DNA from 2 places in the Nocardia sp. NPDC049526 genome. Region 2 is predicted to be linked to the other one. Evidence: predicted binding sites of a transcription regulator. Region 2 holds the regulator's gene; the other holds the start of a gene.

Region 1 (15,772 bases), 350 kb from region 2:
GCAGAACCTGGACCGGTCGATGAACCGGGAGTTGGGTTATGTCCGGCTGCACGGCAACCTGCCGACCTTCCTCAACGGTGAACTGCTGAGTCTGTTCTGTGAACGGATTCAGATGCGTTCGGATGGCTGCCGCACCGGCAAGCTCGAGGATCTCGGTCCGGACCTCGGTATTACGGCGGCACTGCTGGGGATGACCAAATGAGCGACCGGTTCACGATGAAGGCCCGCCGCACGCTGATCGCGTTGGCGGCGGCATCCGGGGTGGCCATCACCTCCGGCTGTGGTTTCACGGTGGAGAAGCTGCCGTTGCCCAAACCAGGCTTGGCCGGTGAAACCTATACCGTGCACGCGAAATTCGAGAATGCGCTGAATCTGCCCGATCAGGCGAAGGTGAAGATCGGTGGCTCGGATGTCGGTGTGGTCTCCAATATCCAGACCAAGAACTTCGAGGCCATTGTCGATCTGAAGATCAGCAAGGACATCGAACTTCCGGTCGGCAGTACGGCGGAACTGCGCCAGGCCACCCCGCTCGGCGATGTGTTCATCGCGGTGTCCAAGGCCAAGGCGGATCCGGGGTCGCCGGTCCTGCACGACGGCGACACGCTGGGCTTGGACAAGACCTCGGCGGGCGCCACCGTCGAGGAGCTGTTGATATCGGTCTCCATGTTGTTCAACGGTGGTGGTGTCGCCGCACTGACCAAGCTGACCTCGGAAATGGACTCCATCGTCGGCGGTCGCGGTGATCAGATGGCCCATCTGATCACCGAAATGACCGGCGTGGTCGGCAGTTTGAACGAAAACAGCGCTCGGGTCGACAGTGTGCTCGCGCAGTTCGGTTCGCTGGCCACCACCATCGAGGGGCGGCATGCGGAATTGGGCCAGGTGGCCGATACGCTGCCGCAGATGATCGGCGCCGTCGCGGAGAACAACCGGGCGATCGGCGATCTGCTGCAGAAGATTTCGGTGACCAGCGCGGCACTCGGCGATTACTCGAACACCTCGAGCGGTCAGCTGAGCGATCTACTCGACAATGTGAAGAAGTTGATGGACGCGCTGTCGCAGACCGAGCAGAACTTCGGTCCGGCGCTGGACGCGCTGCACGATATGCGCGGTCCGATCGACGCGTCGTTCCGTGGCAACAGCCTCGCGGTCTACGCCACACTGACCAATATCCACAACTTCAGCTTGTTGTCGGATCCGGGGCAGGGCAAGTTCTTCGACGGCCGCGATCTCGCGGACTTCGCGGGCAGCCTGATCACCGTCTTGCAGGCGATTCAGGGACGACTGCAAGGGGGTCACCGATGAGCGAGCGAATCATGTGCCAGCGCGCGCAGCGCATGCCGGAACCGAGCGCCGGCGAGGTGCAGGCATGAGCTGGCTCGGCAAACTGATGCAGCGCAAGCTGCTGCTGTCCACCATCGGCCTGGTGCTGGTGTTCATTGTGGGCGCCACTTATCTGCTGGTGAGCGTCATGCGGGTGAACCCGCTGAAATCGACCTACGCCGTCACCGTGCATCTGGACCGCTCCGGTGGTCTGCAGCCCGGTAACGATGTGACGCTGCGCGGCTTCCGCGTCGGCAAGGTGACTTCGATCGAATTGGTCGACCGCGGACAGTCCATTGCCGCGAAGGCCGATATCGACTCGAAGTACAAGATTCCGGTCGACACCAAGATCTCGGTGGGTGCGCTCTCCGGCGCCGGTGAGCAATACATCGACTTCCGGCCGAATACCGAGCAGGCGCCGTTCCTGAAGGACGGTTCGGTCATCCAGTTCGATCCGGAGAAGATCAAGACCCCCACCCCGGTCTGGTCGGTGCTCGACAACTCCAGCGCACTGATCGCCCAGGTCGATCCGGATAAATTCAGTGTCATCCTGGCCAACCTGGACACCGCGCTGAGCGGTGGCCCGGATCAGTTGCGCGGCATGGTCAACGGCATCAGCCTGGCCATGGCCGGTTTGGACAATCTGCTCCCGCAGACCCAGAACCTGATCACCAACCTGCGCACCATCGCGAACACCACCTCGAACGCGCAGCCCGATCTGGGGACCCTGACCCGCAACTCGGGTCAGCTGTTCGATCAGTTCAACAATGCCAACGCCGAATTGCAGGCGATCCTGGAGAAGGCACCGGGACAGCTGACCAGTCTCGGCGCGGTACTGGACAAGACGGCCGATCCGATCACCAGTCTGGCGGCCAACTTCGCGGCGGTGACCAAGGCCGCGCAGCTGCGGATCCCGGCGCTGCAGGCGCTGTTCCCGGCGCTGAACCTCGGGTTGTCCGCCGCGGGTGTGCCCGCGCACGACAACGAGTTCTACACGGTCGTCGATGTCTGGATTCGGCCGATCTGCCAGTACAAGCACACGCCGATCCGCAATGAGGTCATCCAGGACGGCTCGCTGCCCAAGTGGAACTACTGCGAGAATCCGCCGCCCGGCCTGCAGATTCGCGGTTCGGCGAATGCCCCGCGGCCGAACGTGCCGGACAACGGCGCGCAGATGCCGCCGGGTGCGGATCAGAATGAATTGACCCCGCCGCCGCTGCGGTGACCAGCCACAGCGATACTCGCCCCCAGAGTGCGAACGGTTCGTCCGATGCGGACCGACAAGGCCATATCGGTGCGCTCGGGTGCGCCGGGAAAGTGCAGGATTGTATCGATGTCCACAGATGATGTCGGCGCCGAGAAGCAGAACTCGGATGCCGAGGAAGCCGATGCCAAGGTCGACGCGTCCGCCGAGGACAAGACGGTCGAGATCGGGAAGTCGAGCGATGCGGTAGCCGCCGCGCCGCCGGCGGCCCCGAAGCCAACCGCGGACAAGTCGGCCAAGGGTGCCGAACAACCCGTGGCCCAGGGCGGTGGCAAGGGTTCCGGCGCACTGGTACCGATCATCGGGGCGTTCGTCGCCGGTGTGCTGCTCGTCGCGGCGGTCACCGCCGTCGTGGTGTTCTACCGGCAGGCCGGAAATCGCGGCGACGAGTTGGACGCGCATGCAGACGCCACCGCGGCGGCGTGCGAATACGGCAAGCTGATCTCCACCTACGATCCGCAGACCATCGACGAGTACCTGAAGAAGGTGGATGCAGCGTCGACCGGTGACTGGAAGGATCAGTTCGCCAAGCTCGGCCAGGACCTCAAGGGTGTCGTCATCGATGCCAAGGCCACCTCGTCCACCTACGACGTGCAGTGCGGCTTCCAGTCCGGCGATACCGAGAACGCGAATGTGCTGGTGGTGATCGGTCAGACCACCACCAATGTGAATATCGCCGCCGCGAACAAGCCGCCGAGCAAGGTGGAGCTCGTGGTCGTGGCCGGTCTGAAGAAGGTCGGCGACAAGTGGCTGGTCGACAAGTTCGATCTGCCCATCCTGAAGCAGATGGGCAACTGATCGGATTATCTACTCCGAAAAGCGCCTCCGGGCGGGTGGGAATGGCACCACCCGCCCGGAGGTCTTTTCCGGCGGTCTTGCGCCCGGTCGCGCCCGGTGGACTCAGAACAAGGTCAATGCCTGAGGTGCTGGCGCGACCGGCTTCCCCGCTGACCGCGGCCGGGCGGATTTTGTGGTCTTGTCGGAGGAGTCCTCGAGCACCGGCTGCAGCTCGGGGAGTTCCGCGGTCGGGACCTCACCGGCCGCCGCGGAGGCCGCAGCCTGTCTGGCCGCCTCGCCCGCGAGGGTGTCGGCCATTTCGTTGAAGTAATTGCCGACGTGTCCACGCACCCAACGGAACCGGACCGGTCCCGGCCGGGAGGCGATGGCCCGGTCGATCTGTTTGATGAGTTCGACGTTCTTCACCGCGCCGCCGCTGGCGGTGCGCCAGCCGTTGGTCCGCCAGCCGAAGATCCACTCCGAGGCGCATTTGATCGCGTACAGCGAATCGCTCTCGATGAACAGCGGTTCCTCGCCGGGATGGGCGAGTACCGCCTCCAATAGCGCGCGCAGCTCCGCGACCTGGTTGGTTCCGGTGGCGGCTCCCCCGCTGCGTGAACCGCCCTGATGATTGACCCAAGCCCAGCCGATGGCGCCGCCGGGATTGCGGAGGCAGGATCCGTCGGTGCTCACGATGATCATAGATGGCACCCTACGCAATCCGACCGACAAGATCGGTACCGTGGAATTCCTCTATCTCCCTTCGCAACTGGGATTCGGTTCGGCGCAGTGCCGAGCGCACGGCGGAATCCACCAGGCGCAGGTACAGTCGACCGAACAGCCCACTCGGTGGAGCGTACTCCGCTTGCGAGGTCAGCACCGAGCGTCCGTAGCCGAGCGGGTCGAAGCGCAGCGTCAAAGTGCCTGACAACTGGCCGCGCAGTGTGTAGCCGATCACCACATTGCGCCGGTATTCGGTGATCTCGCATTCGATGGTCGGCCGCCATAGTCCCAGCCTGATCCGAGTCGTGAAGACCGCACCGAAACCCTGGTCGAGCTCACCTTTCGGCTCGAACGCGGCGACGGCGAACATCCAATCCGGCACGAACTGATGGTTGTCCGTATAGGTGAAAGCCACCTCGACCGGGGCTCCGACGTCGCTCGCGTACTTGATGTGGCCCATAGGGCCCCTCCCTGTTGGCTGCCGCTAAAAGTACTACAGCTCTCCTCTTTATTCGAGGGGTTGCCGGGAATTTGGTTGGCGGGCTTACCACATTGATGACCGGGCGGTCGCTTGGTTTGCTGGAACGCGCAACCCAGCTAACTCGGTGGGGTCACAGTTGGTCGACGATGTATTCGGCGATCGGCATCGCCGAGGTCGCCGCCGGTGACGGTGCGTTGAGCACGTGAATCGAGCGCGGTGTGCGTTCGATCAGGAAGTCGTGTACCAGGGTGCCGTCACGCAGTACCGCCTGCGCGCGGATGCCCGCCTCGCGCGGTCGCAGATCCGCGATCGTGAGCTCCGGGCAGTACCTTCGGCATTCGGCCAGATAGCCGCGTTTGAACAGGGAGTTGCGCAATTCGCGCAGTCCGGTGCGCATATGGGCGCGGGCCACTCGGTGGAAGCCGGGAAAACCGAGCACCGCACGGGCGTCGAGGGCGTCGAAGCTGCCCTTGCGGTAGCCCTCCCTGGCCAGGCCGAGCACCGCATTGGGGCCGACGGTCAGGGTGCCATCGATCATCGGGCTCAGATGTACCCCGAGGAAGGGCAGATTCGGATCGGGAATCGGATAGATCAGCGTGCGCACCAGTCCGGATCGGCTGGGCGGTAGCTGGTAGTACTCGCCGCGGAACGGCACGATGCGGAAATCGGTTTTCAGACCGGCGAGTGCGGCCATCCGGTCGGCTTGCAGACCCGCACAGACCACCAGGGTGCGCGCCGTCCAGGAACCCGCGGGACCCGCTGCGGTGACCGCATCGGCAGTTTCGGTGAGTGCGGTGACCTCGGCATTCAGCACGATTTCGCCGCCCGCGGCCCGGACCTCCTCGGCGAGTGCGTTGGTGACGCGGGTGAAGTCGATGATGCCGGTGGCGGGCACGAACAATGCGCCGACACCGCTCACATGCGGTTCGCGGCGAGTTAGTTCGGCAGTGTCGACGAGTTCGATATCGACCCCGTTGGCGACCGAGCGTTCGTGCAGCGCGAGCATCCGCCGGTATTCGGCGGCATCGGTGGCCACCAGCAGTTTTCCGCATACCTCGAACGGAATGCCCTGTGCCGCGGCGAATTCCTTCGTCCACGCGGCGCCCTTTCGGCACAGCCGCGCCTTCAGACTGTCCGGCGGGTAGTAGATGCCGGAATGGATGACGCCGCTGTTGTGTCCGGTCTGATGGGTCGCGAGTGCGTCGGCCTTGTCGACGAGCACCAGGCTCGCACCCGGATGACGTCGCAGAATCCGATGCGCCGTCGCGACTCCGACGATCCCGCCCCCGATGACACAGAAGTCGTACATGGGACGCAGCGTAGGCGGACTAGACCGCGATGGTGTGGTTCGCCGTCGTCGTGGTCGGATTCGGGGTCGTGTCGACCGTTCCCGACGTGGCCGAATCTTCCACGGTCGCAACATGTTCGGTGCTCGGCGCGGGATTGCGATCGAGGCGCAGGCCGTGTTCACCGAGGGTCGGATCCGAGAAGGTGAGCGTCACTTCGCCGTTGTGCGTATCGACCTCGGTGCGCAACTGGGTGACCCCGCCCGGATCCGCGTGGATACCGAGCCGGTCCCGAACCGGTTCGGTGAACAGGAAATCCGTCAGTGCCGTCAGCGCATTGGTATCCACCGTGAAGGTGACGGAATTCGCGCGCCCCGGTGCCACCTGCGCGCCGACATAGGCGGTGCCGAGGCGCAGTTTGCCGCTGATTCCGGCGGAGGCGGGCGAATCTGTATGGGCCTGAGAGATTTTCACGGTGCCATCGCTGGATTCGGCGGGGAAGCGGCCGAATAGTGCGGGCAGGTCGCGAGTTCCACCGGTCAATATGGCATCGGAGAGCACGGGTCCGTAGTCGGTGTCGACATCCGGAATCCGAACCGCGGGTGGTGCGGCCACGTCGTTGGTGGCGTGCTGGGTGTCGGCCATCTGGTGGACGATGTAGGCTCCCGCGGTAACGGTGAGACTGAGGCTGGCGGCGCCCGCGAGCACGATGGCGGTATGCCGAGCGATCTGGGCAGGCTTATGTGCCACGATGCGTTCCTTTCCGTCCGCCCCTGATCCCCTCACCACGCGGCCCGCATCGTTGAAAGCCGTACGCTTGTCCAGGTTACAGGGGTGGCGGCAGGTGGCACCGCATGGGGGAGATCAGCATCACAAAGCCGGGTGATGCCCGCATACCGAACTCGAGCCGAATGGCATCGTCAATGTTTCTACAAGCTGACAAGCGGGTAAATACTCTTAGCTGGCGAGCGTCATTCTCGACTGCCACATCGAGACACCCGGCCAACGGCGTCCGGCCGACACGAACGGCGCACCCAAGTGTGGCGCTCGCCCGCACCTAGAATTCCGGCCGGACCCGATGGTTCGGATGCGGCGGGTCAGGCGAACTGGCCCGCCGACCGCCCGTCACCCGTCGGTCCTGCGAAAGCCTGTGCGATGGTGAGCCATTCGGCGGCGTCCGCACCCATCGTTTCCAGCGCGAGATCGTCACGGTGCCGTCGCTGGGTAACCAGCAGGCAGAAGTCGAGTGCCTGACCGGTCACTTTCTGCGCGGCATCCTCGGGGCCCCAGGACCACACGCTGTCGTCCGGTGCGGTGAGTTCGACCCGGAATTCCTCGGCCGGCACAGTCTTTCCGCGCACTGTGTACGCGAAGTTCCTGGTGCGCACGCCGATATGAGCGACCGTGCGCAGCCGGGCGGTCGGTGTCCTGGTCAGCCCGAGTGCGTCGGCGATGTCCTGACCGTGTGCGAAGGTCTCCATCATGCGTGCGCTGACCATGGATGCCGGGCTCATCGGCGGTCCGAACCACGGCAGTTTGGTGCCCAACGGCAGCGCGCGCAGGGCCTCGATCAGACCGGCACGGCCGCGGCGCCATCGGTCGAGCAATTCGGCGGCGGGTGCGGTGGCCGCCTCCTCGGCCGCCTCGTCGACGAAGGTGAACGCCTTCGGGCCCGCTTCCTCGACCAGCTTCGCGAAACCGTCCGGATCGGTGGCGGCCAGCGCGGCGACCTCGTCGGTCCAGGCCAGATGGCCGATCTGATGGGCGATACTCCAGCCGGGCGCCGGTGTCGGCGCGGACCAGTCCGCCAGCGGGGCGACGATTCGTTCCAGTTCCGCGCAGTCGTCGGCGAAATCGCGCAGGAGCGCGTCTAGGTCGGCCATCAGATCCCTGTCCCGTCCAGGCGCACTGCTTCGTACACCGTCGTGGTTCAGCATCGCAGCGGACTCAAAAAAATGCAAGCATGCGTGCTTGTATTTGACGCGAGGGCGCCGGCGACCGGATTCGGGCCGGGTTACCAGCCGAAAATCGTCAGGTGGGCGGCGCCGACCACCAAACCGAGCAGCGCGCCGTGCAGATACAACAGCCAGGCATCCTGCTCGACGGAGGCGTAGAACATCTCCATGAACTCCCCCGGGGTGAGGTCCTGGAGCTTGCGTGCGGCGAACTCATCGATCTTCTCGGCCTGCTCGAGGGTGAATGCCTCGTCCTCGACCAGGCTGGGAGCCAGCCCGACCGCCGCGCCCGCGGCGCCGACCTTGAGATTGTCGAACTGGCGGCGGCCGAAGGCGACACGCACGATCGAGGTGGTCGGGCCGAGCTGGCGATGGATCTCATCGGAGACCAGCCGCTCGATCAGCTGTCTGGTCTTATCGCCGTTCGGACCGTCGAGCAGTTCCTTGGACAGGTTCGGCAGCGTCAGCACCTGGTAGGCGAGGATATGCGCGAGATCGGTCGCCGCCTGCGGCTGCCGCTTGGCCAGCAGCGCCTGCTTCCACAAGTACTTGTAGCGCGGCTGCGGATCACCCGGTTCGAAGACCATCTTGACCGCGATGACATTCACGATCACGCCGATCGCCGCCGAGGCAACCAGCACGATCACCCAACCCGGTACCCAGCCGAACACCGGAATGGTGTGGTGCACATGCATATACAGCGCGAGCAGCAGGCCGAACGGCGCACCGAGCAGCCCGATGCGCACCATGAAACGCAATTCGGGGGCGGCGATCGTGGTGGTCAGATCCTTGAGAATGTACGGGTTTTCCTGCAGATACCGGATGACGAAGGTTTTGATATCGATGAGCTGGTCGACATTGTCGCCGAGCGATTCGAAGGCCCGCCGGGTCAATCCGGGCAATTCCCGGTCCACCCGCTGATAGACGACCTGTTTCATCGCCTTCGGCACACCGCGCCACAGGTCCGGATTCTCCCGGTACATCACCTCGTCGACGAGCGGTTCGACCTGTTTGCTCGCGAGTATCGCGATGTAATCGGCAATACTCTCCAGATCCAGTTCGTGGATGAAATCGCGCGGACTGCCGATGCGCATCAGCGCCTTGTCCACGCAAATGCTCGCCATCTTCTCTGCGCGCGCCGGAATGAATCCCTGGAATCCGAGCCGGCGGCCGTCACCGGAGAATGTCGGCAGCACCTGGACCCGGCGCGGAAAATACGGATACAACACCTGGAGGCCAGGAATCCGGATTCCGCGAAAAACGACCGGCCAGAACAGCATCAGCACACCGGTCCAGTTGGTGAGCCAACCGGCGAGCGCACTGAAGATCGGAAAGGTGATCAGATCGACGGAGAACTTGGACAGGCCGGTCAGCTCTTCCCAATCGATGAACACTCCGGAGGTGAGTGTCGTCATCGTGGGATCCCCCTAAAGCCGCCCAAGTGGTGAGATATCTGGTTGCCAACATTCTCATTGGCTCCGACGGGGTGTCAATGCGGGACTAAGCCCCGAGGTTCTGCACCGCATCCAGCAGCATGCGTTGCCTGCGTTCCAGCAGACGGCGGTTGCGGCGGCCGTGCACATGCATTTCCCTACGAGCATGGCGTCGGGTGCGGCGCGTGATCAGACTGTGTAGTTCGGCCGGGGGTGCGATGGCCATGGCCTCGGGGCGGGCGATCGTCGTTGTGAACCAATGCCGTTCGCTGCGCAGCACCCAGGCGTAGACCACTGCGAATACCAGCAAATAGCAGATGGTGCGTGCGGTGGTGCCGACGATCGGCACATTCGCCGGATCCGGTGCGTCCCAACCGAAGTGCAGTGCGCAGCCGAGCAAATAGAAGGTGGCGAAGATGCGGACGCGGTGTGCCGACGACCAGTCCGATCGAGCCACGGCCGGCACGATGCCGATCCCCGCGATGGCGGTGAGCAGCCAGTGTGAGGTGATTCCGGTGATCAACCGGACGATGCCGACGAGCACCGCGTAGGACGCATCCCCCTGTGCCGACAGCAATCCCGAGTTGGCCTCGTAGGTCAGGTCTTCGATCACTTGAAAGCCCAGGCCGACGAATGCGCCGAGCAGCAGTCCGTGCATCGGCCGTTGCAGGAGCGGGCGACTCAGCCAGGCGACGGTGAATACGCCCGCACCCTTGATGCCCTCCTCGACAATCGCCGCGGAGATCGGGGCCTGCCAGTTGCGGGCGAACGGGTCACCGGCCAAATTCTGGATGACGCGCATGTTGTGGTCGTTGGCCCACATGGCGATGCCCGGTCCGGCCAGCGCACCCCACAGGAACCCCATGACCAGCGGCGTCCGAATCCGGTGGCGGGCGCGCAACCGGTCCAGATGCAGGATGACCCACCCGAAGATGACCAGCGTCGCCACCGTGAACGGCAAACCGACCAGCACATCACTCCAGGTCAGGCTGAGCACCGGGGCGATCTGCACGGCCAGTCCGAACGCACCGGCGACCAGCGTCGCGCAATATACCCAGAACAGTGCGGATTTCGGCTGCCACCACTTCACGACGTCACCTGCAGCGAATCCAGAATCGGCTGCAATTCGCTCAGCCGCGGATCGTCCCCGCCGAGTACCAGCGTGACCGCGAGATTGTCCTTACCGACAATCGCGCAGACCCCGGGCTCGGTCGGCCGACGGCAGGTGAGCCCGCCGAATCCGTTCGAGTTGTGCACCTCGCCGCCGTCGAAAACCGCGTCGAACCCCTGTACCCGCAACACCTTCAGCTGCCACTGGGCCGCATCGCGAAAATCGGTGACCCCGTCGACCACCGTCGCCACCAGTCGCGAGCCGCGCGGACTCGCCAACACTGCCGTAGCCGCATCCCCTGTCGGGCTGCGCTCCCAGCCGGAGACCCCCGAGAATTCGACCGTATCGGGCTTCTCTCCCGGCGCGGTCAACTCGACCTCGGCATCCACCGCAACCGCCGTCTCCCGCAGCGGAACAATCGCCGCGAGCACGGGCGGAATACCGATCAGTCCGCCGACAACGACGAGCACCGCCCCCGCCTGCTTCCAGTCCTGCCCGAACACCAACGTGCTCCTCTCGGATGCAGCGGTTCAGCGAATACCGGCACGGTCCGCCCAACAATAGGGCGGTCCCGCCCTTCTCAGCGCCGCAACACCTATGCCATTGCCGACGAGCTGCCCGAGGTGGACCATCTCGATCGACGGTGACCGGACTCGGACGTATCAGCCCGGGTCTGCAGTGAAATCGCGGTCGCCGATCGCGATTCGACCTCGGTAGATGTCGAGCTTGCGGTCGATGAGCGCGAGGTTCTCCTGGATCTCGGCGAGTTTGGCGACCACCTCGGCCCGGTGTGCCTCCATCAGCGCGATGCGTTCCGGTTCGTTGCCGTTTCCGGCGGCTACGAGTTCGGCGTAGCGACGGATGGTCTGGATGGGCATTCCGGTCGCGCGCAGCCTGGTGCAAACGTAGATCCAGTCCAGGTCGAGCTGGTGGTAGCGCCGCCGCCCGCTGGCGGTGCGGTCGACGGGGGTGGTGACCAGGCCGGCGCGCTCGTAGTAGCGCAGGGTGTGCACGCTGACCCCGGTGCGGCGGGCGGCCTCGCCGATACTCAGACCGTCCGGATTGTCGCAGCGAACAGGTCCGAATACCGGCCACGCATCGACTTCGAACACGCTCTGAATTCTAGGCCGCATCGAACGCTGATCGCTCTGAGCGAACGTGGGCAGCGGTGCGGAACAAACATGGAAGGCCCGGGGTTGACTGGACATCGCTCAACTTTTGGAAGGGTCGAACACGTGACTACACCACAGAACCTGCCGGTGCTGTTCCTGACCGATCCGATCGTGCTGCCGGGCATGGTCGTGCCCATCGAACTGGACGAATCGGCGCAGGCCGCCATCGACGCCGCGCGCGCCGCGAATACCGACGCGGTGCTGCTCGCACCCCGATTGACCGAGGGCTACGCCTCCTACGGCGTCGTCGCAACCATCGAACAGGTCGGCCGGATGCGCGGTGGCGCGCCCGCCGCGGTGCTGAAGGCCGAACGGCGCGCCAAGATCGGCCACGGGGTCACCGGGCCGGGTGCCGCGCTGTGGGTCGAGGCCGAACCGGTCGAGACGCCCGCCGCCGACGGTCGCACCAAAGAGCTTGCCGCCGAATACAAGAAGCTGGTCGTTTCGGTGCTGCAGCGCCGCGAGGCCTGGCAGATCATCGACGCGGTCAATCAGCTGACCGATCCGTCGGCGATCGCCGACACCGCGGGCTACGCGCCGTACCTGACCACCGACGAGAAGCGTGAGCTGCTCGAAACCCCCGATACCGCACAGCGTTTGACCAAGCTGATCGAGTGGACCAAGGCGCATATCGCCGAGGCGGAGGTCACCGAGAAGATCAGCGAAGATGTCCGCGAGGGCATGGAGAAGAGTCAGCGCGAATTCCTATTGCGCCAGCAGCTCAATGCCATTCGCAAGGAACTGGGCGAGGACGAGCCCGACGGCGCCGACGACTACCGCACCCGGGTCGAGCAGGCCGATCTGCCCGATGACGTGCGCGCCGAGGCGTTGCGCGAGGTCGGTCGACTGGAGCGGGCCAGCGATCAGAGCCCGGAATCCGGCTGGATCCGGACCTGGCTGGATACCGTCCTCGACCTGCCGTGGACCGTGAAAACCACCGACAGCACCGATGTTTCGGCCGCCCGCGCGGTGCTGGACGCCGATCATCACGGCCTCGACGAGGTCAAGGATCGCATGGTCGAGTACCTGGCCGTGCGCTCCCGCCGGGCCGCGCGCGGACTCGAGGTCGTCGGCGGACGTGGTTCCGGCGCCGTGCTCGCGCTGGTCGGCCCGCCCGGTGTCGGCAAGACCTCACTCGGTGAGTCGGTGGCACGGGCCATGGGCCGCAAGTTCGTTCGCGTCGCCCTCGGCGGTGTGCGCGACGAGGCGGAGATCCGCGGTCACCGGCGCACCTACGTCGGTGCGCTGCCGGGCCGGATCGTGCGGGCCATCAAGGAGGCGGGATCGATGAATCCCGTTGTCCTGCTGGACGAAATCGACAAGGTCGGCTCGGACTTCCGCGGCGATCCGGCCGCGGCACTGCTCGAGGTGCTGGATCCGGCGCAGAACCACACGTTCCGCGACCACTACCTGGATCTGGACCTGGACCTGTCCGACGTGCTGTTCATCGCGACCGCGAATGTCCTGGAGACCATTCCCGGTCCGCTGCTGGACCGCATGGAAATGATCACCGTCGACGGATACACCGAGGACGACAAGGTCGCCATCGCCCGCGACTTCCTGGTGCCACGGCAACTGGAACGCAATGCGCTTACCGCCGAGGAGGTTTCGATCACCGACGAGGCATTGCGCGAGGTCGCGGCCAACTACACCCGGGAAGCCGGTGTGCGGCAGATGGAGCGGTTGATCGCGAAGGCACTGCGCAAGGCCGCGACTCGGCTGTCCGAGGACAGAACTGGTTCGGCCGACAACGTGGTGTCGCTGGGTTACGACGCCGAGCTGGGATACGACGCGCTGGAGTCGCTGACGATAGACCTGGAGAACCTGAAGGACTACCTGGGTCGTCCGCGCTTCACCCCGGATTCGGTGGAACGCACCGCGGTCCCCGGTGTGGCAACGGGTTTGGCGGTCACCGGTCTCGGCGGCGATGTCCTCTACATCGAGGCCAACGGCGCCGAGGGCGAGCGCGCGCTCACCCTGACCGGTCAGCTGGGTGATGTCATGAAGGAGTCGGCGCAGATCGCCCTCACCTACGTGCGCTCGCACCTGGCGGAGATCGGCCTCGAACCGTCCGTGCTGGATCGCAATATTCACATCCACTTCCCGGCGGGTGCGGTGCCGAAGGACGGGCCGTCGGCGGGTGTCACCATGGTCACGGCCCTGGTGTCGCTGGCGCTCGGGCGGCAGGTGCGCGCGGATGTCGGCATGACCGGTGAGGTCACGCTGAACGGCCGGGTGCTGCCGATCGGCGGGGTCAAGCAGAAGCTGATGGCTGCGCAGCGCGCGGGTCTGAAGACGGTGTTCATTCCGGCTCGCAACGAGCCGGACCTGGACGACGTGCCCGCCGAGGTGCTGGCCGCCCTGGATGTGCGCCCGGTCGCCGATGTGGCCGACATCCTGGCCTACGCCATCGAACCGGTCGCCGAACCGGCCCTGGACGCCCCCGCCTTCGCGGCGAGCGCCTGATATTCGCCTCGAACGGGCCGTACCCGCGGGTACGGCCCGTTTCGTATGCATGGTCGCCGTGACCGCGACGCAAGGGCGGTGCAAGCCCGCGCGCACACGATCGGTGCATGACTCCTACCCAGCGGATTCCCGTTCTCGTTGTCGGCGGCGGCCTGGTCGGACTATCGGCCGCGCTGTTCCTCGAATATCACGATGTCCCTTATGTTCTCGTCGAAAAGCGGACCACGGCATCGGCGTTGCCGAAGGCTCGCGGCCTGCACACCAGGACCTCCGAGCTGTTCCGTCAGGTCGGTGTCGAGGAGCCGGTCAAGCGGGCCGCCGTGACCGCATTGCGGGCGGGCAGCTTCGGCGGCGCGAGCAGGGGCACCAGCCTGATCACGGCTGAGCCGCTCGACCTTAGTCACTTGCGGGCGGCAATGGCGGCGGCCGATCCCAGCCCATCGCAGTTCTGCTTCCTGCCCCAGGTGCTGCTGGAGCCGGTGCTCGCGAAGCAGGCACGCGAGCGCGGTGGTGATCTCCGATTCGGGGTCGAGCTCATCGACTTCGAAACCGATGACGCGGGTGTCACCGCAACCCTGCGTGACGAGTCGGGCCGCAGCTCGGTTATCCGGGCCGACTACCTCATCGCGGCCGACGGTGCGGCCAGTCCGGTCCGTCGGGCATTGGGTATCGCCGGCTGGGAGCTGCCGCCGACCCGGCACTACATCAATGCCTTTGTGCGGACGGATCTTACGGGTGTCCTGGGCGGTCGCACCTTCAGCCAGTGCGAGATAAGCAACGACACCATGCGCGGACTCGTCTTGTCCAAGAACAACACCGACGAATGGTCCTTCCAGCTCGAATACGATCCGACCCGTGAGACGGCCGCGGACTATCCGGACGAGCGCTGCATCGAGCTGATCCGCGGCGCGATCGGCGTGCCCGATATCGAGATCGAGGTGCTGGCGCGAAGTGCTTGGGACACCGGCAGTTTCGTGGCCGACGAATATCGGCGCGGCCGGGTCTTCCTCGCCGGTGACGCCGCCCACCGGCACGCGCCGTGGGGTGGTTTCGGCGGCAATACCGGTGTCGCCGACGCACATAATCTCGTTTGGAAACTGGCCGCGGTGCTGTCGGGTACCGGCGGCCCCGCACTGCTCGATTCCTATCAGGCCGAACGGTGGTCGCGTGCGATCATCGCCGCTGAACAGGCCAATCTGGGAGACGACTTCGAAACCCGCTACGGCATCGAAACCCCTGACAACGCAGAGATTTTGGCGCGTCGGTTGGATTTCGGTGCGGTCATGTCGCGCTTCCGGTACGCGTCGAGTGCGGTATCGCGCAAACCCGCGGATTGCATCGAATGGGTCGAGCCGCATGTCGATCGGCTGACCGGACAGGTCGGAACGCGACTGCCGCATCTGTGGCTCGATGCCGAGCACACCACCTCGACCTTGGATCTCTGTGGACCCGGTTACGCGATTCTGATCGCCGGAAACTCGGCTGCCTGGCGCGATGCTGCGGCCGATGCGCAGCGCGCGACCGGTGTCGAGATCGCGGTGCACGGCTTGGGCGCCGAATGGGGTGCCCGCACCGATCTGCCGGAGGGCGGTGCGCTGCTGGTGCGCCCGGACGGACATGTGGCCGCGCGCTCCGATGAGGGCCTGTATCCCCGGTCGCTCGCCACGACATTGCGGTCGCTCATGGGCTGGTCAGCGGATGCTCAGCTGCCGAGTGCACGCTCGACCGAGCGCGCATTGCCCTGGGCAACCGCACGCAGCACCGGTTCGGTGTCCGGGCGC
Region 2 (15,772 bases):
TCAGCGTCAACCAGCTCGAGGTGGCCAGGATCAGCGCGCCGATCTTGGACCGGTCGATGCCACTGTTGATGATCGCCCGCTCACCGGCGGCCGCCGAAATCGACTGCAGCGTTTCGTCACCGCTGATCCACCGACGGTTGCGCACACCGGTGCGCTCATAGATCCACTCCGGGGTCGAGTCGAGGACCTCGCACACCTCTTCATTGCTGACCAGGCGTTTCGGACGGTAAGCACCGATGCCGAGCATCGCGACGTTCGCACGGCTCTTATTGACTGCAATGCTCACCACAGGTAACTCCACGACCCTTCACTGTCTCGAACGCCGCGATGCGCTCGACGTATACGTCCTTGTATCGGGTCGCACCGCTGTCGGCGTTTCAGCGCAAGGCGAAGCGCCGACCACCAGCGATTGCGACCCAGGACCGCATTCGCAGCTTAACCGAGGGCCAGATCCTTCAATCCAAGGATAGACCGGTATTCCAGGCCCTCGGCGGCGATCACCTGATCGGCACCGGTCTCCCGGTCGACCACTGTCGCGACGCCGACGACGGTCGCACCGGCCTCGCGCAGTGCGCGCACGGCGGTCAGCGGCGAATTTCCGGTGGTCGTGGTGTCCTCGACGACGAGCACCCGCTTGCCGACGATGTCCGGGCCCTCGATCTGGCGCTGCATGCCGTGAGTCTTGGCGGCTTTACGCACCACGAAGGCGTCGATCGGACGGCCGGGTGCGTGCATGACGGCCAGCGCGACCGGATCCGCCCCCATGGTGAGCCCGCCGACGGCCTCGAAATCCCAGTCCGCCACGAGTTCGCGCAGCAGCTTGCCGATCAGCGGTCCGGCACCGTGGTGCAGGGTGGCGCGGCGCAGGTCGACGTAATAGTCGGCCTCCTTGCCCGAGGACAGCGTGACGCGGCCGTGCACGACGGCGAGATCGCGCACGAGTGCGGCCAATCTATCTCGGTCGTCGGTCGAAACGGTGGCCTTGTTCGCCTGGTCGATCATGTCTGTCAAGTCCTTCCGCGTGCGTTGAACATGCCGCGATTCAGTCGGGCCGCCAGGGCTCGCGGGATCATCCCGGCGGCGGTGGTGAGCACTTTGTACTGCACACCGGGCACGCTGAGCACCCGGTCCTTCTCCAGATCACGTAGCGAACCGGCGACCACCTGGTCGACGCTCAGCCACAGCATTTTCGGCAGCGAGGACATCTCGATACCGGCCCGCTCGTGGAATTCGGTGTGCACGAATCCGGGGCACAGGGCCTGGACCCGGACTCCCGTTCCAGCCAGTCCACCCGCCAGCCCTTCCGTGAAGGATACGACGTAGGCCTTGGAAGCCGAATAGGTCGAGCCGCGTCCTGGGATCAGACCCGCGACGCTGGCCACATTGACGATGGAACCCTTCGCGGCCGCGATCATCGACGGCAGCGCGGCCCTGGTGAGCTGCACCACCGCGGTGACATTGACATCGAGTTGGGCTTGGACATCGGCGGGCGACTGCGTCCAGAACTCCCCCGACTGACCGAATCCGGCATTGTTGACCAGGAATTCGATGCCGTCGGCGGCGCGGGCCAGCACCCGATCCCGATCGTCGGCCTGGGCCAGATCCGCGACGAGCACCTCCGAACGGGTCGCGAATTTCCGCTCGAATTCCGCGGCGAGTGCGTTCAGCCGGTCCGTGTCGCGGGCGACGAGCACCAGGTCATAGCCGAGTGTGGCCAAGCGCACGGCGAATCCGTGCCCGATACCGGACGTCGGTCCGGTGATCAGCGCGACGGGGCGGGTGGCACCGGGCAGGCGCACAGGACTGTCGGGCCCACCCGTCTCCCGGCCACCACCCCTCATGGAATCGCTCCGCGATCCTGCATCGTTTGCACAATCGGTGTCGGCAGGGCGTCATGCCCGCTCACTGCGGTACGGGTCCCTGATACGGGCGGAATCCCGGGTGGAACGGACCGCCGGGCTGTTCCGGTGCGCGCTCGGCCGACGGCCAATCGTCCGCATCCGGCTCGGACCGGACGGGCTCGGGCTTCGCGGGTTTGCGCTGGGCGGCACGGTCCTCCGGCGACCAGTCGTCCTCCGGTTCCGCCGCCCAGCGCTCGTCGCGGGCCCGCGAGCGGGAGTCCGGGACGACGGCGAGACTGGGTCGGCGCGGCGGCTCCGGGGTCACCGGTTCGGCGGCCGGTTGGTCGTCGTAATAGTCGTCGTCGGAGTACTCGCGGTACTTCGGCCGGTCGAAATCGTCTTCGTCATAAGACGATTCGTCGTAGCCGGAGGCCTCGTAGTCGTCGTCGAAATCCTCGCCCTTGCGCAAATCCGCCGACGCGACCCGCGCGGCCACCGGACTGTCCGCCTCTTCCCGCTCATCCGCACGCTTGCGCGGATGCGGCCGTCCCGGATCGTGACCACCGGAATCCACCCCGCGCACATCACTCACCGGCGGCAGCACATGCAGCAGACCGGACAGGCGAAGCACCGCATCGATGGCAGCCTCCCAATCCTTGGCCACCGTCCCGACATTCAGCATGCCGAGGGTCCAGTTGCCCTCACTCCACAGCATCTGCACGCTATCGGGCAGCGATTCGATGAAGGCGACCATGCGCTGATCGACGGCGTGCCTGGCGATCTCCGGATTGGTCGCGAAAACCACCCGATCGCCGATCGCACCGAGTAGTTCCAGATCGGCATCCTTCGGCGGGGACGCGGTCTTGAGCCGCATATCCACATCGATATCGGAGCCGATCTGCCTGCGCACCGCGACCAGCGTCGCCGCGTCTTCCAGATCGAAGAGGACGAATTTCTCGCCCTTGCGGATGCCCGACACCACATCCACCGCGGACAGGTAGCCGAGCTTGGCCAACGCACCGCGGCGCCAGGTGGACGCAAGCGCCGGTTCCACCGACACATACGTATAACCCTGGGCCTTCGCCCATACCTGGCGCGCATGACCGGTCCGCTGTCGCTGGACCCGATCGAAATACAGCAGCACGATCGCACCAACGAGCGCGATCGCCGCCAACCCGAACCACATTGCCGTCATCGTCGCCTACCCTATAGAGCCGACAGGGCTATTGCGCATCACTGCCCGCTGATATTTCACCGCGTGCCTCCGGGCAATGCGGTACTGATGATGATCTTCGCGTCGATCGAACCGTCCGCGGCCTTATCGCCCTGCACCACAACCATGTCGCCGACCGGAAGATCGGATGCTTTGGACCCGGTCAAGGAGATCACCTGGGTCTTATCGGTAGTGCGCACCGTCACGGCGGATCCGCCGAGGGTGTCGAGGGTCAATTGGCCACCGGCATTCGCGGAGATGGTGCCCATGGTCGCGCCGACGTTATCGATGCCGCCGAGTCCCGGAATGCTCGGCAGGACCTGGGTGGACGACGGACCACCCGAGGGCGCGGTGCCGGTGGATCGGCCCGCGGTCGGGAAGGCCGAGGTACTCGCGGCGGAACTCGACGAGCTGTCCTCGCCGCCCATCAGCACACCCCCGAGCACGCCGACCGCGCCGATCAGCAGGATCAACCCGAGTCCGAGGGCGATCCACAGGCCGGTATTCCGCTTACGCGGCGGTTGCTGATCCGGGGGTAAGTATCCACCCGGCGGCCCGGGTGGATACTGCGCGCCCGGCTGGCCGTATGCACCGACCTGGGTCGGCTCCTGCCACGCGCCGCTTTCCTGCCCGCCCCATTGGACCTGGCTGTCGTACGGCGGGAACTCCTTGGTGGCATTGACCGGCGGCGGCCCCCACGGCTCGTATTGTTCGGTCGACGGATAGACCGAGGTCGCATCGCCGTGGCCGTACGCCCCGGTGTATTCCGTCGTATGCGACGAAGGCTGAAATCCCGACTCACCCGACGGACCGATATGTTCCGTCGGCGCATCCTCCGGTCGCTGTGCCCAGGGATCGTTGGGACTACTCATGGCCTCCAGGGTAGGCTCTGTTGGTTTTGCCGCGCCTTCGGCGCGGCGTGTTCGCGGCCCCCTGTGTCTCGCGTCCGAGTCGTCGAGACTCGCGACTTCGTCGCATGCGCTTCGACGACTCGGACGCGAGACGGGCCGCGAACGGTCGCTCGCAAAACTCGCTCCGTTGGGGTCGCCGATGGCGGGTCGTTCGGCGCCTGATGCACACGCGACGGATCGTCGAGACTCACCACTGCGTCGCATGCGCTTCGACGACCCGCACGCGAGACGGGCCGCGAACGGGCCGCTCGCAAAACTCGCTCCGCGGTAGTCGGCAATTGGGCGGATCGTGCGGCGCTTGACTTACGCCGGGCGAGACCGGCGGGGCGGTGCAGTCTCACGGAGGCGACCCGGCCGCGGTTCTATCGCGAAGCCGGGCCGCAAGGGCCGATGCGTGGGCCACGTGGGGTCAACGGCGGCCGACGATGAGACCCTCGCCATTCGGGGTCACATTGACCGCGACGGTGTCGCCGTCGGTGACCTCACCGGCGAGCAGCTCCTTGGCGAGCGTGTCGCCGATGGCCTGCTGGATCAGCCTGCGCAGCGGGCGGGCGCCGTAGGCCGGGTCGTAGCCGCGCACGGCGAGCCAGAACCGCGCCGAATCGCTGACGTCCAGCTTCAGCCTGCGCTGCGACAGCCGCTTCTGCAGCTGGTCGAGCTGGATATCGACGATGGATTCCAGCTGCTCCTCGTCGAGGCCGTGGAACATCACCACATCGTCGAGTCGGTTCAGGAACTCCGGTTTGAAGGCCGAGCGCACCGCGTTCATGACGAACTCCGGATCGCCACCCGCACCCAGATTCGAGGTCAGGATGAGGATGGTGTTGCGGAAGTCGACCGTGCGGCCCTGACCGTCGGTCAGGCGACCCTCGTCGAGTACGGCGAGCAAGATGTCGAAGACATCCGGATGCGCCTTCTCGATCTCGTCGAAGAGCACCACGGTGTACGGCCGCCGCCGGACCGCCTCGGTCAGCTGACCGCCCTGGTCGTAACCGACATAGCCGGGCGGGGCGCCGACGAGCCGAGCGACCGAGTGCTTTTCGCTGTACTCGCTCATATCGATGCGGACCATGGCGCGTTCGTCGTCGAACAGGAAGTCCGCCAACGCCTTTGCCAGCTCGGTCTTACCGACGCCGGTCGGGCCGACGAACATGAACGAACCCGTCGGCCGGTTCGGATCCGCGACGCCGGCGCGCGCCCGCCGCACCGCATCGGAAACCGCCTGCACCGCCTCGGTCTGGCCGACCACACGCTTGCCCAGCTCCTGCTCCATCCGCAGCAGCTTCTGGGTTTCGCCCTCCATCATCCGGCCGACCGGGATACCGGTCCAGGACGAGACCACCTCGGCGATATCGTCGGGGCCGACCTCCTCTTTGAGCATCACTTCGCCGTCAGCGGCTGTCGCGGAAGCCTTTTCGGCCTCGGCGAGCTGCTTCTCCAGCGCCGGTATGCGCCCGTAGCGCAGTTCCGCGGCCTTGCCCAGATCACCGTCGCGCTCGGCGCGTTCGGATTCACCGCGCAGGGATTCCAATTCCTCCTTGAGGACGCGGACCTGGTCGATGGCGCTCTTCTCGTTCTGCCAGCGGGTCATCAGCTGGTTGAGCTTTTCGCGGTCGTCGGCGAGTTCCTGGCGCAACTTGTCCAGGCGCTGCTTGGATGCCGCGTCGGTCTCCTTCTCCAGCGCGACCTCTTCGATCTCCAGCCTGCGCACCGCGCGCTCGACCTCGTCGATTTCCACTGGGCGCGAGTCGATCTCCATGCGCAGCCGCGACGCCGACTCGTCGACCAGGTCGATCGCCTTATCCGGTAGGAACCGGGAGGTGATGTAGCGGTCGCTGAGCGTGGCGGCGGCGACCAGCGCGGAGTCGGTGATGCGCACACCGTGATGCACCTCGTAGCGCTCCTTGATGCCGCGCAGGATGCCGATGGTGTCCTCTACCGACGGCTCGCCGACCAGCACCTGCTGGAAGCGGCGTTCCAGGGCGGCGTCCTTCTCGATGAACTTGCGGTATTCCTCCAGCGTGGTGGCGCCGACCAGGCGCAGCTCACCGCGGGCGAGCATCGGCTTGATCATATTTCCCGCATCCATCGCCGATTCACCGGTCGCGCCCGCGCCGACGATGGTGTGCAGCTCATCGATGAACGTGATGATCTGTCCCGCACTGCTTTTGATCTCTTCGAGTACGGCCTTGAGCCGCTCCTCGAATTCACCGCGGTACTTCGCGCCGGCCACCATCGCGCCCAGATCGAGCGAGACGACGGACTTGCCGCGCAACGATTCCGGCACGTCACCGGCCACGATGCGCTGGGCAAGGCCCTCGACGATCGCGGTCTTGCCGACACCCGGCTCACCGATCAGCACCGGGTTGTTCTTGGTGCGACGGCTCAAAACCTGTACTACACGGCGGATTTCGGTATCACGCCCGATGACCGGATCGAGCTTGCCCGCGCGGGCCGCCGCGGTGAGATCGGTCGAATACTTCTCCAGCGCTTGGTAACTGCCCTCCGGATCGGCACTGGTGACGCGCGCGCTGCCGCGTACGGTGGTGAATGCCTCGCGCAGCGCCTCGGGGGCCGCGCCGTACTTCTTCAGCAGCATGGTCACATCCGAATCGCCCTCGGCCAAGCCGACCATGACGTGTTCGGTGGAGACGTATTCGTCGCCGAGTTCGGTGGCCAGGCGCTGGGCGGCGGTGATCGCGGCCAGCGCCTCGCGGCCGAGTTGGGGCGTGGTGGTCGCACCGGTCGCTCGCGGCAGTTTGTCCACGATGTCCTGTGCCTCGCGTCGAATGGTCGCCGGATCCACCGCGACGGCCTTGAGCAAGGGGGCGGCGATGCCATCGGTTTGATCCAGCAACGCCACCAGCAAGTGCGCCGGACGAATCTCCGGATTGCCCGCGGCCGAGGCGGCCTGCAGGGCGGCGGTCAGGGCCGCCTGGGTCTTGGTGGTGGGATTGAACGAGTCCACAAGTCACCTTCCTACTAGTCGATTCGCACTATCCAACGTCCGAAAGGTTGAGTCTGTTCCACTCAACTTCTATTTCTCGAGCGGACCGCTCGACACCCGAAAAGACTCGGTTCGAACGCTACGCCGCGACACTGCCGAATGGCATCAATCGCCGGGTCTACGGCACCGCGATGCCTACGATGGCCTTGGCCGTTGGTTGATGCATCAAATCCAGCCCGACTCGAGGAGCGATGGATGCGCGCGATCGTGGTACGAAGCTTCGGAGCAACACCCGAACTGGCCGAAATGCCGACCCCCGAACCCGGCCCGGGTGCGGTGAGAATCCAGGTCGAGGCGGCCGGTGTCAACCCCTTCGACCAGAAGATGGCCGGCGGCATTCTGGATGGCAAGCTGCCGCACGATTTCCCGATGATCCTCGGTGTCGACGGTGCGGGCACGGTGGCCTCGGTCGGCCCCGGCGTCACCAAATTCGGCGTCGGTGACCGCGTCGTCGGCAAATTCCTGGTCCCGCCCGCGGGCCACGGCAGCTTCGCGGAGTACTCGGTACTGCCCGAGGACGCCATCCTGGTCCCGATCCCGGACCGGGTGCCGACCGTCGCGGCGGCCGCCCTGCCGACCGCGGGCGTCACGGCGCAGGACATGGTGGACGCCACCAAGATCGAACCGGACCAGAAGGTATTGATCATCGGCGCCACCGGCGGCGTCGGCTCCTTCCTGGTGCAACTGGCCAATATCGCCGGAGCGCACGTCATCGCGACGGCGCGCGGAGCGGTCGCCGATCAGATGACCAGGCTCGGCGCGGCCGAGACCATCGATTACACCCGGAGCCCGGTCGCCGAACAGGTCGCGGCCGCGCATCCCGACGGCGTCGACGCGCTGTTCGATCTGGTGAGTCCACCCGAGGTGCTGGCCGAACTGACCGCGCTGGTCCGCGACGGTGGCACCGTCTACTCCACCATCTGGTCCGCCGATCCGGACGCACTGCGCGATCGCGGCATCAAAGGCGGCAATATCGAATCCTCCGGACGCGGACCGGAACTGACCCGCCTGCTCGATCGGGTCGCCGCAGGCGATGTGGTCGTGCCGATCGACGCGACCGTCCCGCTGGACCAGGGCCCTTCGGTCATCGGCGCGCCGGGCGCGCGGGGCAAAACCGTGCTGGCCATCTGAGCCCAGTCGTGAGCGCGCGCAAAAAGGGCTCACGCCCACCCGAATTCGGCCTCTTCCTGATTCCAGAGGCCGATAACTACCAGCAGCTCACCGAGCTGACGACATATGCCGAAGGAGCCGGACTCGACCTGATCGGCGTCCAGGACCATCCCTACCAGCGACGTTTCCTCGACACCTGGACCCTGATCACCGGCCTGGCCATGCGGACCGAGCGACTCACCTTCTTCCCCGATGTCGCCAACCTGCCCCTACGCAATCCGGCCGTACTCGCCAAATCCGTTGCCTCCCTCGACATCATGACCGGCGGCCGGATCCATCTCGGTCTCGGCGCCGGCGCGTTCTGGGCCGCCATCGCCGCCATGGGCGGTTACCACCTGAGCGCGGGTGAATCGGTCCAGGCGCTGGCCGAGGGCATCGCGGTCATCCGGGCCATGTGGAGCGACGAGCGTTCGGTCCGGGTGCCCGGCACCTACCACCTGCTCGCCGGAGCCCATCCCGGCCCGCAGCCGCAACACGATCCCGGCATCTGGCTCGGCGCGAAGGGGCCGCGCATGCTCGCTCTGACCGGACAGCGCGCCGACGGCTGGCTGCCCTCGGCGGCCTGGGCCCCGCCCGAATTCCTGACCGAGGCGGGTAAGCGCATCGACGACGCCGCCGCGGCGGCGCACCGCGACCCGCGCGCCATCCGCCGGGTCTACAACCTGTCCGGCACCATCACCGCCGACGGCACGGACTACGGCTTCCTGGAGGGCCCACCCGAGCGCTGGGTGGACGATCTGTCCGCACTGCATCGTGACCAGCGCATCGACGGCTTCATCTTCTGGCCGACCGAGGGCGACCCCGTCGACCAGGTACATCGCTATGCCGAATTGGTCGCGCCCGCGGTGCGCGCGAACGTCACGCGTTGACCCGCCGGTAACCCGGAGCGAGCAAGGTCGCGATATCCTGCATGTCCGGCCCAGAGCAGCCCCGATTTGCCCACGGATTACCGTGAGCGCGGACGTGATCGGGCATACCCACACGACCATGTGATTTTCAGGGATACTTGTCGGCGGAGGACCGCCGGTTACGGACATGTCCCTGGGCAGATTTTGAGGGAAAGGAAGCTCCACGTCGTGGATGCGCGTTCGGCAGCGCTGGTCCGCGCCAACTTCCGATCGGTGATCGACTCACCGAACGGACCCGAGCGGTTGATCAGCGCGTTTTATGGTCACCTGTTTGCGGAGAAGCCGCAGCTGCGGGAATTGTTCCCGCCCGCGATGGAGATGCAGGCGAAGCGGGTGGTGACCGCCATCCATTACGTGCTCGACAATCTCGAGGACTGGGGGCGGGCCCAGAAGTTCCTGGAACAATTGGCGCGCGATCACCGCAAGTACGGTGTCATCGCCGCGCACTACGACATCGCGGGGCGGGCGCTGCTGGCCGCCTTCCGGGTCTTCAACGGTCCGATGTGGAATCGCGCGCTCGAGGAGGGCTGGCGCGATATCACCATCCTCATCTCCGCCTCCATGGCCATCGGCGCCAATTCCGATAAATCGCAGCCGTACTGGGATGCGACCGTGGTCGGCCATCGCCGGGTGCTCGAAGACTTGGCCATCGTGCGGCTGCAGACCGACAGCCCGATTCCGTATCAGGCCGGACAGTACGTACCGATCTCGCTCCCCCAGCGCCCCAAGATGTGGCGCTACCTCTCGCCCGCGATTCCCGCGAATCCCTACGGCGAGATCGAATTCCACGTGCGCAAGATCCGCGGTGGTTGGGTGAGCCCGGCGATCGTCAACGAGACCAGGGTCGGCGATCGGTGGATGATCGCGGGTCCGCTCGGTGGTCTGCACATCGATCGCGACAGTGGCCGTGACGTGCTGCTGATCGGTGCCGGCACCGGCATCGCCCCGCTGCGCGCGCAGCTGATCGAGATGGGTCAGCGCGGCATCAATCCGCGCGTGCACTTCTTCATCGGCGGCCGCTACCCCTGCGATCTGTACGACGTGGAGAATATGTGGCAGCTCTCGCAGAGCAATCCGTGGCTCACCGTGGTCCCGGTCTGCGAACAGAAGACCAACCCGTGGTGGTACCCGCATCCACCGCAGGACGAGCCGTACGGCATGCACCGCCGCCTGATCGGAAATCTGGGCGCGGTCGTCGCCAGCTTCGGCTCATGGGCCGACCGGCAGATCCAGATCGCCGGTTCGGCCCGCATGATCGCCGACACCCGCCGCGCCCTGATGGCGGTGGGCACCCCCGAGTCGGTAATCAGCTCAGATCCCGTTTGAGAGAAGTGATGACAATTGATCCGAGCCCGCACGGCAACGGTGCGGCGCCCGAATGGAAGTCGACCGTCGTCGGTCACCACCGGCTGCGCCACGACATCGCGGTTATCCGTCTGATCGGTGAGTACGTCCCGTTTCTCGCCGGACAGTCGGTCGAGGTCCGGGTGCCGCAGCATCCGGGGATGCGCCGTCGGCTCTCCCCCGCGCTGCCGCCGTCGCTGGACGGCAAGCTGGAATTCCACGTGCGCACGGTGCCGGGCGGCTGGTGCAGCGGCAGTATCGTGGCCGACACCCAACTGGGCGACGAATGGCAGATCAGCGCTCCCCTCGGCACTCTCGCCGTGGATCCGTACGGCGACGAGGTGGTGATGATCGCGGGCGGCACCGGGCTGGCCCCGATGCGCTCCCAGATTCTCGACCTCGCCCGCCACGAGGATCCGCCGCCCACCTACCTGTTCGTCGGCGGGCGCTCCCCGCGCGACCTCTACGCCGATGACATGCTGTTCCTGCTGGCGAACGAATTGCCTTGGCTCACGGTGATTCCCGTGATCGAGGGCCCGGAGGATCCCGGCTGGGTCGACGAATGGTACGAGCAGTCGCGCGTGGATATCGGCTTCCCGCTCGACGATATGCTCTTCGGCACGCTCGCCGATGTCGTCGGTTCACACGGCGCATTCGACCACCATCAGGTGCTGGTCTGCGGTTCGCCCAATATGGTCCGAGTGACATTGGACCGGCTCGTCGAAACCGGAACTCCCGCTGCCGCAATACAATTCGAAGGACTGTAACCAGCGAACTCGACCCCACGCGGAGTGAGTCTCACGAGCGACCGTTCACGGCCCGTCTCGCGTCCGAGTCGTCGAAGCGCACGCGCCGCAGGCGCGGGACTCGACCGTCCGGCGCGTGCACATCGGCGGCCGAACGATCCACCACCAGCGACCACCACAGAGCGAGTCTTACAAGCGACCCGTTCACGCCCCCTCTCGCGTCCGCGCCATCGAAGCGCATGCGCCGCACACGCACGACTCGACCATCCGGCGCGTGCACATCGGCGGCCGAACGATCCACCACCAGCGACCACCACAGAGCGAGTCTTACAAGCGACCCGTTCACACCCCCTCTCGCATCCGCGCCATCGAAGCGCACGCGCCGCACACGCACGACTCGACCATCCGGCACGTGCACATCGGCGGCCGAACGATCCACCACCAGCGACCACCACAGAGCGAGTCTTACGAGCGACCGTTCGCGGCCCGTCTCGCGTCCGAGCCGTCGAAGCGCATGCGACGACGCAGGCACGGGGCCCCGCCCGCCTGGCACGTACCCATCAGGCGCCGAACGATCCGCCATCAGCGACCCCAACGAAGCGAGTCTTACACCCGCCCGGTGCGCGGCCGTTAGGGCGTCGTTTTGGTCTTCGCGATGGCCACGAAGTCGCGAGTCTCGACGACTCGGACGCGAGACACAGGGGGCCGCGAACACGCCGCGGCGGAGCCGCGGCCAACAACTCAGAAAAGCGGATCGTGGCGGATGTTCTTGGTCTGCGTACCTGCTGCCATGAGACGGAACTTGGTGGTCTGCACCATCGAGGGTGATCCGACGATCTGCACATCCCGGTCGGACCAGGAGCCGTAGCTGGCGACGACCTTGCCGATCTGGCCGGTCATCCGGGCTTCCAGCCCCGGCCAGGTGTGCTCCGATTCGCCGGAGTCCAGGTACCACCAAGGGTTTTCATCGCTCTCGGAGACCGGCGTGACGGTGAGCCATTTATTGGCGGTGGCCAGTTGGCTCAGGATCTCCAGATCGTAGAGGTCACACGGGTGGTGGCCGCCGACGAACAGGTGCACCCGTGGATTGACGCGCCGCTGTGCCATCGCCATGAGCTGGGCGCGCAGGGGTGCGATGCCGGTACCGCAGCCGACCATCAGCATTTTGCGTTTCACATTGCGCGGCACGCCGAGTCCGCCGAGCGGTGAACCGAGCAGCCACTGGTCACCGATGTTGGTGTGGCCGACAATGGCCGGACTGACCCAGCCGCCGAGCACCCCGCGGATGTGGAATTCGATCTCCCCGTCCGCATTCGCGGGCACCGCGGGGGACAGATAGCGCCACATACGCGGCCGGGCCGGGATCTGCACGCTGATGTACTGGCCCGCGGCGTACTGCATCGGCTGATTCAATTGCAGCCGCACCACGGCGAGATTGCGCAGTACCTCGCGGCGCTCGACGACGGTCCCGCTCCAGACCGGCGGCGCCGATTCCTGTTCGGCCGCGCCGATCATGGTGTCGCCGATGATCTTCAAGCCCTCGTCCCAGGCCCGGTCGACCTCGTCGGTCCACATCTCGGTGCCCGCGAAGATCCGCATCGCGGACTTCAACGAGGTCGCCACGGCGGTGTAATGCGCGGCCTGTACCCCGTACTTGCGGTGATCGCGCCCGAGTTGGGCGAGGAATGGCAATAACTTATTCGGCTCCTCGAGCCGATCCAGCGCATAGGAGATGGCCTTGACCAATCTGTCACGCTGGGAATCCATCGCTGCGGGGAAGAAATCCCGTACGGCGGGATAGTCCGTGAACAGAATTGCGTAGAACGAACTGGCTAGCTTGGCCGGACCCCCCTCCTCCGCAGCAACCGCCTTGAACGTTGTTCTTATCAAAGCGACGGTCCGCGAGTCCATTTGTGTCACAACCCCTTTTGCACTCGAACACAAACCCGTGCCGGCGAGTGAAGTGCTGCGGGACACTCGACAGCAGCCGATGCGAACGAGTGTAGGCGAGGTTTGCCAGCTTCGGAATCAGTCGCATAAACATCACGAATGTAATTCCCTCGAAACGAGGATCCGCACCACGAAAACCCTTGAAAACAAACCGAAAGAACGAACACAACGGCGAAATCAGTCATATATTCACCGAATTCGGAAGGCCCGCTTTGCAAGATTCATCCCAATCGGGATCTCGGAGCGATCGTGCGGCAATCCGCGATCCGGGACCGCTCATCCGGCTCGAGCAAACCGCAGGCGTCGGCCGATCTGGCGACCGACGGGATCCGCGGCACGCTCCGGCGCATTGTTTGCCGCGGCAAGGGCCACAGCAAACTTCACAGCTCGGCACATCGTTGGCAACCCTTCCGAACCGCATGCCGAAACCCACGAGCGGCTGAACCGGTTGTCGGGTAATGAAACCCGGTTCCGGAGTTTGCTCGAGCACTGCCAGCGGATATCCGGGTGCACAACCAGATTCGGCGCTGCGACATAACGCATTCACTTATCGGCACGAAATGACAAAAGGCTCCGGGCTCGGTCGAAACCGAATCCCGGAGCCTGCCGCGCTTATCAGCGCCTATGGCGCGGTTTCCACACCACCAGTGCGGTACTGCGTTGCGGCGGCGCGAGATCGGGGCGATACCCCGCGCGCAGCCGATCCAGCTCGGCCGACATCTCGGCGACGCGCTGTTGCAGTTCCTCGACCTGATTGGTGAGTTCGATGATGCGCTTGATGCCCGCCAGGTTGACGCCCTCGTCCTGGGATAGCCGCTGCACCTCGCGGAGCAGTTCGACGTCCCGTGCCGAATAACGTCGACCGCCACCCGAAGTCCGTTGCGGCGTAACCAGTCCGAGGCGGTCATACGTGCGCAGTGTCTGCGCGTGCATACCCGCCAACTGGGCTGCCACGGAGATCATGAAGAACTCCGCCCGCGACGCCCCGCTGGATGCCTGCTTCGGATTATCGGACATCACGCACCTGCCCATCCCGCACGTGGATCGAACCCGCTGGTCTTCTCCGCCTCCGCGTAGCGCTTGAGCGCCTCGGCGGCATTGTCGTCCAGCTTCTGCGGCACGGCCACCTTGACGGTGACGAGCAGATCGCCCGCCCCGCCGCCGGGGCCGCGCTTGGGCACGCCACGACCGCGCACCCGCAGGATGCGACCGTCCGCGGTACCCGGAGGCACCTTGACACCGACGCGCCCTTCCAGCGTGGGCACGGAAACCGTTGTGCCCAGCACCAATTCACTGTAGCTGACCGGCAGCACCAGGGTCAGGTCGTCGCCGTTGCGGCCGAAGACCTTGTCCTGGCTGACGTGCACGGTCACATAGAGATCACCCGAGGGCGCACCGCGCAGTCCGGCTTCGCCCTGGCCGGCCAGCCGGATCTTCTGCCCATCGCTGACACCAGGGGGAATCCGCACCGTGATGGTGCGGGTCCGATTCTGGATGCCGCTGCCGCGGCAGTCGACGCACGGATCGTCGATGATCGAACCGCTGCCACGGCATTCGTCGCACGGCTCGCTGAAGCCGAACGCGCCCTGGTTGCGGCTGATCACGCCGTTGCCATTGCAGACGGGGCAGACTCGCGGACTGGTCCCGGGCTTGGCGCCACTGCCGTGACAGGTCGTACACGGCGACGGACTCGTCATCCGCAGCGGAACCGTGACACCCTGTGCGGCCTCGCGGAAGCCGAGAGTCGTCTCGGTCTCCACATCGGCGCCGCGGCGCGGACGGCTCGCGGTGCGCGTGCCGCCCCGGTTGAACAGGCCGCCGAGCAGGTCACCGAGGCCACCGTCGCCGGCATTCGCCTGGCCGAAGATGTCCCCGATATTGAAGTCCTGCGAGAAGCCGCCGCCCGCACCGGGAGTGAAGCCACCGCGCCCGTATCCGCCACCGGCGAACAGCTTTCGGGTCTCGTCGTATTCCTTGCGCTTGGCCGAATCCGACAGCACGGCATGCGCCTCGCTGACGGATTTGAACCGCTCCTCGGCCTTGGTATCGCCGGGATTGGCATCCGGATGCAGGTCACGGGCGAGCTTGCGGTACGCCTTCTTGATCTCGTCCTGCGAGGCACTGGAGGAGACACCCAGCTCCTTGTAGAAATCCTTTTCGATCCACTCCCGTTGGCTCACCGGGCATCTCCTCCTCTCGGGTTCCTATTGGTTGTTCGCATTGGCATCAGCATCCGATGCCTCTTCTTCGACCAGATCGGCCACGCCATCGGTTACCCCGACGAGCGCGTGCCGAAGCACTCGATCGCCGAACCGATAGCCCTTGCGCATGACAAGGCCGATCACCGGATCGTGTCCGGAGCCCTCGTGCTGCACGGCTTCGTGCAGGGTCGGGTCGAACGGCTCACCCTCCGTACCGAATTCCTGCAGACCCTGCTTGTGCAGCGCGTCGGCGAGCTTATCCGCGACCGACTTGAGCGGTCCGGCATCGAGATCGCCGTGCGCCCGCGCACGATCGAGATCGTCGAGTACACCGAGCAATTCGGAGACCACGGCCGCCTTGGCCGCATCGATGGTGGCCTGGCGGTCCCGCTCGACCCGACGCCGGTAGTTGGCATATTCGGCGGTCAGCCGCTGCAAGTCGGCGGTGCGCTCGGCCAGTTCCTTGGTGATGGCCTCGGCC

Evidence for each region. Region 2 encodes HspR, which represses chaperone genes until heat shock. Its sites were predicted from a motif close to ANNTGAGTNNNNNNNACTCANNT; they were not measured.
Region 1: the regulator HspR is predicted to act here: its motif matches at 11,548-11,570, upstream of lon (endopeptidase La).

What each region holds. Positions count from the first base shown of each region.
Region 1 is NZ_JBITMA010000001.1:353,989-369,760, reverse strand. It holds gene ACIBW7_RS01615 (MlaD family protein) at 1-202, shown strand, start outside; gene ACIBW7_RS01610 (MCE family protein) at 199-1,305, shown strand; gene ACIBW7_RS01605 (MlaD family protein) at 1,370-2,548, shown strand; gene ACIBW7_RS01600 (hypothetical protein) at 2,657-3,385, shown strand; gene ACIBW7_RS01595 (ribonuclease H) at 3,488-4,066, opposite strand; gene ACIBW7_RS01590 (SRPBCC family protein) at 4,077-4,547, opposite strand; gene lhgO (L-2-hydroxyglutarate oxidase) at 4,699-5,877, opposite strand; gene ACIBW7_RS01580 (hypothetical protein) at 5,897-6,604, opposite strand; gene ACIBW7_RS01575 (TIGR03084 family metal-binding protein) at 6,952-7,737, opposite strand; gene ACIBW7_RS01570 (hypothetical protein) at 7,869-9,224, opposite strand; gene ACIBW7_RS01565 (PrsW family intramembrane metalloprotease) at 9,310-10,332, opposite strand; gene ACIBW7_RS01560 (hypothetical protein) at 10,329-10,856, opposite strand; gene ACIBW7_RS01555 (MerR family transcriptional regulator) at 11,016-11,465, opposite strand; gene lon (endopeptidase La) at 11,649-13,991, shown strand; gene ACIBW7_RS01545 (FAD-dependent monooxygenase) at 14,099-15,772, shown strand, end outside.
Region 2 is NZ_JBITMA010000001.1:8,595-24,366, forward strand. It holds gene ACIBW7_RS00050 (beta-ketoacyl-ACP synthase 3) at 1-289, opposite strand, end outside; gene pyrE (orotate phosphoribosyltransferase) at 436-1,002, opposite strand; gene ACIBW7_RS00060 (SDR family NAD(P)-dependent oxidoreductase) at 1,008-1,841, opposite strand; gene ACIBW7_RS00065 (hypothetical protein) at 1,903-3,036, opposite strand; gene ACIBW7_RS00070 (DUF5666 domain-containing protein) at 3,093-3,926, opposite strand; gene clpB (ATP-dependent chaperone ClpB) at 4,375-6,933, opposite strand; gene ACIBW7_RS00080 (NADP-dependent oxidoreductase) at 7,168-8,103, shown strand; gene ACIBW7_RS00085 (LLM class flavin-dependent oxidoreductase) at 8,112-9,011, shown strand; gene ACIBW7_RS00090 (FAD-binding oxidoreductase) at 9,219-10,376, shown strand; gene ACIBW7_RS00095 (FAD-binding oxidoreductase) at 10,385-11,161, shown strand; gene ACIBW7_RS00100 (hypothetical protein) at 11,193-11,582, opposite strand; gene ACIBW7_RS00105 (FAD-binding oxidoreductase) at 11,882-13,051, opposite strand; gene ACIBW7_RS00110 (heat shock protein transcriptional repressor HspR) at 13,706-14,107, opposite strand; gene dnaJ (molecular chaperone DnaJ) at 14,107-15,270, opposite strand; gene grpE (nucleotide exchange factor GrpE) at 15,295-15,772, opposite strand, start outside.